One region of the Bacillus sp. DTU_2020_1000418_1_SI_GHA_SEK_038 genome, then DNA from elsewhere that is predicted to be linked to it. Evidence: riboswitches for the same ligand, from Rfam matches in the RefSeq annotation. Region 1 holds a riboswitch; the other holds the start of a gene.

Region 1 (5,934 bases):
AACGGGCTATTTGCTCCTGAATAGGAATAAGAGAACTTAATATATAAGAATAAGATTCATTATGAACCGCCTCCTGCTGCGAAATAACTGCAAATATAGCTTTAAAGCTTGGGTCTGTTACATAATCCATCACTTGTGTCATCATAGGCGTTTGTAAACTATCAAGTGAGGCCAGTTGCGTGTTAATTCGTAAAAAAACATCTTGTTCAATGGTGCTCAAGGAGTCCCACTGTTTAATATCATCCTGCATATTGATTTCTTGGGCCTTCCAAAAGTTAGATAATAAGGTCTGATACATTCGATACATTTGTGGATATCTAATGTCATTCCAATTTAGGATCCCTGATGCTTGACCGTTTATCAGATTAGTAGATTTATTAGGGAACTCAGGATTTAGCAATTTGATTTTTGTTAATAATTGTTGGTGTGACATAGAATCGCTCCTTTTAAAAATGGTTTTCAACTTATTCCGGGTAGTCGCTGATATACCCGGAAAGTCGCTGAAATATCAAAAAAGTCACCGATATAATCGGAAAATAGGCTGATATATTAACTATGGCAAGCTTCGCAATCTTCAATTTCAGTTTGTGAAGTACTGCGTACATAATAGGTCGTTTTTAAACCGTGCTTCCAGGCTTCTAAATGAAGCTGCAATAAATCTCTTGCTTTTATATCATGGCGAACATAAAGATTGAAGCTAATTGACTGATCAATATGCCGTTGTCGTGCTGCATTCTGCTTGATGCTCCATAATTGGTCTAACTCATGCCTTACACGGCGATAATAGTTGTATGTGTTATGATCTAAATCAGGTGCAGTAACTTTGAATTTGAAGTTTTTCTTTTCTTCTGCATATTCGATCGCATATAGTGGATCGATGCCATCGGTTGATCCTCCAATTTTTGCCGTTGAAGAGTTTGGAGCAACAGCCATCATCCAGCCATTTCTGACTCCGTTAATTTGGATATCTTTTTGTAAATACTTCCATCGTTCAGATGAATAATCTTTTCGTTTAAAATATTCTCCTGATTGCCACTCAGAGTCTTTGAATAATTTGTATGCACCTTTTTCTTTTGCAAGCTCCATTGAGGCATTTATTGCAAGATAAGCGATATCCTCATATAAATTATCTGCGTACTCAACCGCTTCGATAGATTCCCAATGAATTCCCTTAATAGCCAAGAGATGATGCCAGCCAAATGTTCCTAATCCAACTGCTCTATATTTCTGGTTCGTCCATTTTGCTTGTCCAACGGAGATTTGATTAATGTCGATTGTATTATCAAGCATTCTCATTTGGATTCGAATTAGGCGTTCCAATACATCTGCCTTCACCGCATTTGGCAAATGAATAGAAGATAAATTACATACAACAAAATCTCCAGGCTTCCGAACAATAATAATATTTCCATCCTCATCTTGATATTCATTCTGAATAACAGTCGCTGACATGTTCTGCATAATTTCTGTGCATAAATTGCTGCAATAAATAGAAGTTCTTCCATTTCCTTTTACATGTTTATTTGGATTTTGGCGGTTAACCTCATCTCGATAAAACATATAAGGTGTACCAGCTTCCAATTGTGAAACCATCATTCTTGCCATAATATCCATTGCGCGGTATGTTTTTCTAGGAAGAAGGGGATGGTTAACTGCTTCTTCGTATTTTCTCGTAAAGTGTTTTTCCTCGACCTCATCATAATAATCCTCAAGTCCCAATGGGTTTCCATTCTCATCCTTCCATCCCATAACCTGTTTAACTTGATGCGGACAAAAGGTGTGCCACTCGCCAATGCTTTTACCAGTTTCATCAACTTCTTCAAGTTTCTTCATGAATAGGTCTGGAATCGCTACTCCTGTAAATATGTCATGGGCTTTCCGGCGCTCATCCCCATTATTTGTCTTTAAATCTAAAAACCCATTCATAATATCCTTGTGAAAAACATCTAAATAAATGGCTATGGCTCCTTGTCTTTGCCCTAACTGATCGACACTGACAGCCGTATCATTAACAAGTCTAATCCAGGGAATAACACCAGAAGAATTGCCCTTAAATCTCTTTATATCTGACCCTAAAGCCCGAACCTTCCCATAGTAAATGCCTATTCCACCGCCATCCTTGCTTAATCTGGCAATATCCCAATTATTTAAATAGATGCTGTCTAAGGAATCATCTACCGTATCGATAAAACAAGAAGAAAGCTGTCCATAGCTTTTTCCGGCATTAGAAAGTGTTGGGGTTGCAACAGTCATATATAGATTGCTTAATGCCCAATAAGCTTCTTTGACAAATGATAATCGTTTTGACTTATCTTCATTTTTCATTAATGTCATCGCGATGATCATGAATCGTTCCTGTGGCAGCTCAAATATTTTTTTCTCATAATCCTTGGCAAGGTAACGATCAGCAAGAAGAAAAAGGCCAACATAGTTAAATAAATAATCTTTCTCAGGATCTATATACTTTTCAATTTCCTTGATTTCCTCTTTTGAATAGTAAGCTAGTAGATCTTCCGAATAGATCCCAATAGTCGTGAGTTCTTTTACAAGATGATAAAAGTCACCATATTTTAGACTTTCGTTATAGTCTCTATTTTTTGCAGCCTTTACATACAATTCATTTAAATATAAATGAGCTGCTAGAAAGGTCCAGTTAGGCTGTTCCATAGATATATTATTCAGTGAATAAAGAAGTGCATGCTGATTTAAAGATGACTCGGTTCTTTGCAGTTCTTTCAACTGATGTTTTAGTGGTTCCACGTTTATCTTATAAGTGTTTGAAGCTCTGTCTAACTCCGCTAATACTGAATCTAATTCCGTTACAATAGATGTATTCATTATCAAGTCCCCTTTACTTTTTTAAAAATACAAAAAACCCATCTCTCAAGACGAGGATGGGTAAGTAAAACGCTGATATGATAATAGAATATAAAAAAAATAGTCTATCAAAATACCCTCGTTTTACCTTCCCAACTCCCGAAGAAGATAACACGTTATAAATATGGCAGGTCTCCTGACTTGTGCTTTAGCCTACTTTAAGTCCTTCCCATCTTAAAAAAAGACAGTGGTTTCTACTTATTTCGATAGCACTTACAGTTGCGGGAACAGTTCTGGATTTTCACCAGATTCCCTATTAAGTCCATAAAGGGACACCATATTTATTGGTTTATCACTGTATATTGTGTTATTGAACAAAAATAAACACTATATATATGTAACTTTTTCGATTATAAGTCAAATGCGTTATTTTGACAACCTTTTTAAAATAGAGGGAATATTTAATATTTTTCTTTTTGATAAATTCTTTATTTTGGTGCCACCATTCAAGAAGCGCACAAAATTAATATTAGCATTTTCTTAATAAATATTTTCTAGTCAGAAATAGAAGAAGGGACAAATATCTACTCACCATATTTGGAATAGGATAGGGTGTGTGCACTATTTAATAATGGAGGATAAGAAATGAATTATGATATTCGAAAAACGTTAGCCTGGCATGAAACCCTTGAAATTCATGAGTTAGTCGGTTTTCAATCAATTGGATTAATGAAATTGAAAATGGCATTTAAAAAAGCAAGTGACAATGAACTTAAAGTTATTTATCGGAAATCCATAAAAGATATGGAAAAAAACCTAAATGAACTAATCCGATATTACCCCTCAGCCCCGATTCCACCAGGAAGAAATGAACCAGTAGGGGACGATATTGCTTTTTATGCCGGTGACCTTTTGGTGCTGCTAAAAACGGCCGTCCGTAATTATGCAGTTGCCATAACAGAAACAGCTACCCCTGAGTTAAGAAAAGTTTTAGTAAACCAAATGATCAGAGTGATTAATGGCCATGAAAGTATTTACCTTTATATGTATCGGAAGGGTTACTATCCTTCATATGATTTCGGGCAGCTTTTGCAAAATGATCTTAATAATGCACAAAAAGCGTTGAATATGAAGTATGAATGAAAATAAATATGTTATGTAAATTGAACAGTAAGAAGGACTTTTCCAACTTTGAGAAAAGTCCTTTTTGTATGTATTAACCTTTAATTCCATGCAGCCATTCCTGGTAACAATCAGGACAAAGAATTTCATCTTTGTCCTTATCCGATACTTGAAAAGTGACGTGATGTATTTCTTTTTCCCCGGTTTCAATCCTGCAATAAAAACAATGATTATCCATTTTAATCCCTCCTTGGATCTTATTTTTAAACGTTTCGTGATGAATTATTCTTTATGGTTAGACCGCTTCAAGATACATATTTAAGGACAAAGCACAAATAATAATTTGGAGTTTAAGGGAGGGATTTACATGGAGATACCTGCTCGTGCTGGTGACAAAGGGGATAAAAGCGAAGAAGGAAAAAAATTAGCTTGGTGGCAGCTGTCTTTAATCGGTGTTGGCTGCATTATTGGAACAGGGTATTTTGTTGGATCAGGAATTGGTGTTAGAATGACAGGTCCCGCTATTTTAATAGCCTTTATTCTAGCTGCGATCGGCACTTACACCGTTTTTGACGCCTTAGGAAAAATGTCCGCAAAAGACCCGCAAAAAGGGGCATTTCGTTCGTACGCGAAAAAAGCATATGGACGTTGGGCAGGATTTAGCAGCGGCTGGGTCTATTGGTTTTCTGAAATGCTGATAACCGGAAGCCAGTTGACTGCACTATCATTACTGACACGCTTCTGGTTCCCAGATGTGCCGCTTTGGGTTTTTTCCTCTATTTACGCAGTATTAGGGGTTATCGTCATTGTCATAGGAACAAAGGGTTTTGAGAAAGCCCAAAATGTTTTTGCCGTTATTAAAATTGCTGCTATTTTTATGTTTATTATTCTGGCAGCAACTGTCTTATTTGGGTTGTTTGGAGGAGACATTAAAGACTTTAAAATTCCTGCTAATAGAGAGGAAATCTTGCCTAGAGGATTTTATGGCTTATGGTCTGCACTAATCTTTGGATTTTATGCTTTCGGCGGGATAGAAATTATGGGGATATTAGCCACTAGATTAAAAAATAAAGAAGATGTTCGTAAATCAGGTTCTGTTATGCTAATCATCTTAACGACTATTTACTTAATCTCTTTAGCTTTAGCGACAGGATTGGCAGCGATAGATAAATTTAGTAAAAATGAAAGTCCCTTTGTTATTGCTCTTGATAAATATGATATCACCTTTTTTCCGCATGTATTTACAGGAGGCATTATTATTGCGGGCTTTTCTACCATGGCAGCTTCTCTATTTGCGGTAACCAGTATGATTGTCACTTTAGCAGAAGATGGAGATGCCCCGAAAATATTCTCTAAGAAGGGGAAGCTAAAAGTTCCTCCCCTGGCACTTGCCTTAACAATTGGTGGACTAGTAACGTCTGTTGTCATGGCATTAGTCATGCCTGATAGTGTGTATGAATATATTACGACAGCAGCTGGGTTAATGCTGTTATATAATTGGTTTTTTATTCTTATCTCTTTTCCGAGACTAATCAAAGCTACTAAATTCGATCATGTGAAACGCTTTATAGGGATGGGCTTAATTTTGCTCGCAATAAGCGGAACCCTATTCGAAAAGTCAAGCCGCCCAGGATTTTTCGTGAGTATTCTTTTTGTTGGTTTAGTGATAAGTGTGCTATTAATTATGAACTTAATAAAGAAACGAAAGGGTAGTAAAGGAGGGTATAACCCACAAGAAGCATAAAATTTTTAAGAAACATGGGTTGATCGTCTAATGGAAATTAGAGGACAACCCCAGAAATCAACCTATGGTCATCTTTTTATTGGAAAAATAATAAAAGAACCGCTTCATACCCAAAATAAATTCCGAACCCAATTAATGAAATACCTGAAAAAATAGAGATACCTGCAAGAATTTTTCCAGACAAAAATCTTCTAAAGCTGCTCGCAATTCCCGCCATCGTCACATCCCAAATTAATAAACCAACAATAATG
Region 2 (5,934 bases), 2.2 Mb from region 1:
CTCTCCCTTTTCCAGTTCAAAGGATACATTCTTGATGACAGACTCTCCTGTATATCCTCCTGTTATCTGTTGGACGCTAAGCATAATTTATCCTCTTCTTTCCGTTCTTCGTTTCATCAAAATGATTGCAAATACAGGTGCCCCTATAAGCGCTGTAATAACCCCAATGGGAAGCTCGGTTGGAGAGATAATGGTTCTTGCTACAAGATCGGCAAGTATAAGGAAGCCGCCGCCTGTTAATATGGATAAAGGCAATAAGTGCTTATGATCCGGTCCCCACAGCAGCCTAGTCAAATGAGGAATAACGAGCCCTACAAAACCGATCGTACCCGAAACCGCCACAGCCGCTCCTGTAAGCATTGAGCCTGCAATAAGAATCATCAGCTTTCTTCTCTGCACATTCACGCCTATATGCTGGGCTCTTTCTTCCCCAAAGGACATGGCATTTAGTTCATTGCTATTTATTATCAGTATAACTGACCCAATGATGAAAAATGGAATGATAATTTTGATATAAGCCCATCCGCGCATCGATACACTGCCGAGCAGCCAGCCAATTATTTGTCTTAATTCCTCACCTGTTAGAGCAATCATCAGTGAAATAAATGCTCCTAAAAAGGAACTGAAAATAATACCTGTTAAAATAATCGTCTCTACCTTCATCGACCGTTCCACATGACGGGCAAACAGCAGGACGAGAAAAATGGTAGCAAATGAAAAAAGGATGCTTAACAATGGAAGCGTAAAAAGGCCCACAAACGGAATGGAAAGTCCGAAGAATAGTGTAATAACAGCTCCCACTGAGGCACCTGAAGAAACACCTAGCGTATACGGGTCTGCGAGAGGATTTCTTAATAAACCTTGGAAGGCGGCTCCCGCAATTGCGAGAGATGCGCCAACCAAGCCTGCCAGAATAACTCTAGGAAGACGGATATTCATGACAATATTTGAAAACATGGAATCAATTTGTTCATTTGGTGTCATGCGGAAAATTTCTGCACCAATAATTTTAATAATATCTATAGCTGGAACCGAAACCGTTCCAATGGAAATGCCTAACAGCATAGCAGTTACTAAAAATGCCGATGCTAGAATATAAGCAAAAACCTTATTATTTAAATGTTTCCGGGTAAATTGCTTTTGCAAGTAGCTCTACTCCTTCAACAAGCCTTGGGCCTGAACGCGTAACTGTATCAGAATCTACGTCTACCACCTGATTATTTTTAACGGCATTAATATCCTGCCAGCCATCACGGGCTAGTACATTGCCAACAGGGTCTTCTGTATAATATCCGTGAGTTGTAATGATTACATCCGGATTTCTTTCAATTACCGCCTCTGGATCCATTTTTGGCCAATTTTCTTCGGTTACTACGTTATCTGCATGAATCATTTGAAGCATTTCGTCCATAAACGTGTTGGCTCCAACAGCATAAATTTCTGGAGCTGGGGAAACTTCAACAAACACTTTCTTGCGCTCTTCGTCCTTAATGGCTTTAGCTTTTTCTTTAATTTCTTCAAGCTTTGCTTTCATGCTTTCAACAAGAGCCTCTGCTTCTACCTTCTTCCCAGTAGCAGTTCCTATCATGTTAATAGAATTAAAGACTTCATCAAAATTCGCTGCATCATTAACAATAAGGACATTAATTCCTGCATCTCTTAGCTGCTGAAGACCAGCTTCTGCACTTTGAGCGCTAGAAGCGTGTGCCAATACGAGGTTCGGGCTTAAGGAAATAATCTTCTCAACATTAAATTCCATGCCGCCAATTTTCTCTTTTTCAGAAGCTTCAGCTGGATAGTTATCGTAATCAGACACACCAACGACTTCCTCACCTAAACCTAATCCAAACGCAATTTCTGTATTACTTGGAATCAGAGAAACAATTTTCTCAGGCTTTGATTCTATGACAACCTCATTATCGAGGGCATCCTTTATTGTGACTGGAAAATCAGCTTTTTCCTCTTGTGCTGGTTGTGTTTCCTTCTCTGCATTATTTTCCTTTGGTTCTTCTGCACTTCCCCCACATCCGGCCAAAACGCCAACAGCAAGAAGCAGTGCGAATAATAATGAATATAGCTTTTTCATTCTAAATTCCTCCAATTTTGAAATTCCTAACTCCTTTAAAATAAAAAAAACATCCCCACATTTAATATGGAGATGTTTGAATAGGTATATCAGAAAATAAGACTTGTACCTGTCAAACACCTCCTATCCTCGTAGGCTTGTGGTGCGTAAGAATTAGGCAGGTCTCCTGGCTCATGGTCATTGCTTTTCTGCGCCTTCCCATACATACATGTACAGTGGCTAATTGCAGTAAGCTCCCAATTACAGTGGCGGGACCGCGTTGGAATTACACCAACTTCCCTTTTAAGTCTTATTAAGAAAAGCGCAAGCGCCTTGTCGGGGCTAGGCGCTGGAGCTAGACAGTTCTCAAACTCGAGAAAACCTATGCTCTCTTATCTTTTAAAAAGACACCCATTCTTTAAATATGTATGAAATTTTTCCGCACTTTCGATTATACACTATATTTTTGAAAAAGGAGAAAGGTTATTTATTTTCCCTTAATAAATTCAAGTTTTTTCGTAATTCATAAACCTTTATGGTGACCGTTTCTCTTGGGATTAAATCAAAGTGAGATCCATGAATCTTACACTTTCCCTCCAGCAAAAAACCAATAACAGATATACATCCGTTATTGGCCATACATTTTCCATTCCCTTAGCTTTTTATCAAAGACAAGTTTTGCAGAACATGGGGTTTTCGCAATATATTCGTATTCCTCATACATTTCATCCATATCGGTTAAATCCCCTATGGGCCAAATGGGAATTTCAATTTTTGTCCGACTTTGATCAATATCCTTAATAGACAGTACGACCCCTTCTCTCATAAGGGGTTTCAATGTACGAAGTATATCATTTGATATCGGCGGATAGGTTTTCTTTTTCTTCAAGCCTAGCAGTGATTTCTCTACCTTTGTATTTGCCATCTTTTCAGGAATGACATCCCCGAGCATATGGAAAAAATCATCGAAATCCCGATAATATGTTTTATTAAACCAGCCGTCATCATGAGCTAAATATACAAATCGGTTACTTAAATTATTATAAAATGGCGGTTTTAGATGCTCCTTTAAATGTCCAATGTATAATAGCTCCGCGATAGCCTGACCAGAAAGCTCATTTAAATCCTCTTCCTCTTCAAAATCAATCCAGCAGAAATCACCATACCCATATACGTCTTTATCCATCAGCTTTCTCAGCTTGTCTTTTGATATATATTCATGTAAGGTGTGCATATTAAAGTCCGCATCATCATAGCGGTGCTTTAATAATAGGAGATTGTTGATTGATTCGAACAAAGCTTGTGCGAACTCAGCAAATTCAATTCCGTACGTCACAACATATTGCTCACGTTCATTCAAATGAATATAGATGATGTCTCGAATATTATGGTTCCTTTTTTTCAATGGTGAAACCTCCGTACTTATAATAAATATATGCTTTCATTTTTAGAATAAATAAAGACATTTAATAACAAAATCATCTTATCAATAAAAATCAATTTAAAGTATCACTAGTTTTATTTTCCACATAAAAGTTTCAATTATATTTATCATAACTGCATTTCTTTCAATAGCAACTTTTTTTATAATATTCATGATATGTTATTCATTATGCCATGTGCCATATAGATAAAACCTCATTCCCGCGAAAGGAGTGTGAGACGAATGATTCAGAATATGACAGAAAATCAGATCACTCTTCACATTATTAAAACATTAAAGGAAAATAAGAAAAAAGAGTTTGAAACCATTCTTGATGAATTGCAGCCTTATGATATTGCCCAAATTTACGAAGACCTCCCAGAAAAGCATAAGACTCGTTTTTTGCTTTATATGAATGTTGACCGGCTTGCTGACTTAATACAAGAGCTAAGTAAAGAAGATCAGCTAGCGGTTTTAAATAAATTGGGCATCGAGAAAACAGGAAAAGTTCTCGATTTAATGGACAATGATGACTTAGCCCTCCTCTTGGATGATTTATCTCCTGAGAAAATCGCTTCGCTTCTTTCTGGAATGAAGAAAAGCGAATCCCAAATCGTTCAGGACATTATGAATTATCCGCCTGAGACAGCTGGGCGGTTAATGACAAACCGCTTCGTTTGGATTCGGGATTACTATACTGTTATGGATGCGGTTGGAAAGCTGAAATCTTTTGCCGAATTTGCGGAAACCATCAATTATTTATATGTCATAGATCAGGAACGGAAACTTGTCGGCGTTGTATCATACCGTGACCTCCTGATTGCTGAGCCTTCCGAGGTCATTAAGAATATTATGTACGAACGGGTTATTTCGGTATCCGTGACAACCGACCAGGAAGAAGTTGCGAGACTCGTTGAAAGATATGACTTTCTAGCGATTCCTGTCGTCAGTGAAGAAAATGTATTGATGGGAATTGCTACTGTTGACGATATTATTGACGTTGTTATTCAAGAAGCAAATGAAGATTTTGAAAAACTTTCTGCTTCGGGGAAATCAATTGATTTTGAAACAAAGGCTTTCGTTGCAGCCTATCGAAGACTGCCGTGGCTGATTTTACTCTTATTTATCGGAATTTTATCAGGGAGTATTATTAGCGGCTATGAAGATACTCTTCAGAAAGTCGTAGCACTCGCCTTCTTCATGCCTATGATCTCTGGAATGACCGGAAATACCGGCACCCAATCCCTTGCTGTCGTTGTCAGAGGGCTTGTCTCCAATGATATAGACAAAAAAGTTGTATTTAACCTCATTATGAGAGAATTTGGGGTAAGCTTGATTATTGGCTTAATTTGCGGAATTTTAATATTTCTTATTGCTTATTTCTGGCAAGATAATGCCATTTTAGGAGTCGTTGTCGGCGTTTCATTATTCCTTACGCTAATTATTGGGACACTTGCAGGAACGATCATACCTTTAATTTTGTACCGGTTCAAAATCGACCCTGCTGTTGCCTCAGGACCGTTAATTACAACATTAAATGATATTTTCTCCCTTGTAACATACTTTGGGATTGCGACAATGTTTATTAATCATCTTATGTAAAAGCATGGATCTTCCGTGCTTTTATTTTTTTGGAAACCCCTAGGCTCTTTTTTTCGTCATATAAGTATGCAGGAGGAAATACATTGAAAGGGATTTTTTTCTTTGTTACGATGAAATGGAAAGAATGAAAAGAAATAGGTGCATGCTTGATGAATAAACCAATAAAGGTATCGGAACGATTCGATTGGACATTGTGTCTCCTTTTATTTATATTTTTTTTAATAAGTTGTATGGCTATATATAGCGGGCAAGCATCCGGTCAATATGAAGGAAACTTTGTGTTGAGCCAAATTAAGAATTATGCAGTGGGAATTGTGATAATAGGAATTGTCATGTATTTTGACAGTGAACAAATCAAAAGACTTTCTTGGATTCTTTACGGGCTTGGAATTTTGCTCCTTATCGGACTATTTATTTCACCCCTTAGTTTAGTTCCAGAGATAAAAGGTGCAAGACTTTGGTATAGATTCCCTGTACTTGGTTCCTTCCAGCCGTCCGAGTTCGTTAAGATTTTTCTTATCCTTGCCCTAAGCAGAATCATTGTCAATCATTATGAAAAGTTTATCGTCAAAACGATAAAGACTGATCTATTTCTTTTATTGAAGTTAGGAATTGTAACAGCTATCCCGTTAGGTCTCATTATTATTGATGATTTAGGTACTGCCTTAGTCATTATCGCTATTGTGACTGGGATTATCTTGGTGTCAGGGATCTCATGGAAGATCATCGTTCCTATTTATGGATTAGGCGCTGTTTTTGGCGGGGCTATTCTATACCTTGTCATTTGGGCACCTGAGTTTTTGGAAAAACACTTTAATATTCAAACCTATAAATTATTTCGAAT

The links. A riboswitch is a leader RNA that binds a small molecule or an ion and turns the genes downstream of it on or off. The one in region 1 is predicted to bind cobalamin.
Region 2: linked by a shared signal. The riboswitch ahead of RRV45_RS02415 (ABC transporter substrate-binding protein) and the one ahead of RRV45_RS12950 (ribonucleoside-diphosphate reductase subunit alpha) in region 1 are both predicted to bind cobalamin.

What each region holds. Positions count from the first base shown of each region.
Region 1 covers NZ_CP135435.1:2,628,569-2,634,502, reverse strand. The annotation lists gene RRV45_RS12955 (ribonucleotide-diphosphate reductase subunit beta) at 1-433, opposite strand, end outside; gene RRV45_RS12950 (ribonucleoside-diphosphate reductase subunit alpha) at 550-2,838, opposite strand; cobalamin riboswitch at 2,986-3,172, opposite strand; gene RRV45_RS12945 (spore coat protein) at 3,463-3,960, shown strand; gene RRV45_RS12940 (hypothetical protein) at 4,034-4,177, opposite strand; gene RRV45_RS12935 (amino acid permease) at 4,307-5,683, shown strand; gene RRV45_RS12930 (LysE family transporter) at 5,760-5,934, opposite strand, start outside.
Region 2 covers NZ_CP135435.1:456,087-462,020, reverse strand. The annotation lists gene RRV45_RS02425 (adenosylcobinamide amidohydrolase) at 1-84, opposite strand, end outside; gene RRV45_RS02420 (FecCD family ABC transporter permease) at 88-1,146, opposite strand; gene RRV45_RS02415 (ABC transporter substrate-binding protein) at 1,112-2,086, opposite strand; cobalamin riboswitch at 2,225-2,416, opposite strand; gene RRV45_RS02410 (hypothetical protein) at 2,694-3,470, opposite strand; gene mgtE (magnesium transporter) at 3,732-5,090, shown strand; gene RRV45_RS02400 (FtsW/RodA/SpoVE family cell cycle protein) at 5,240-5,934, shown strand, end outside.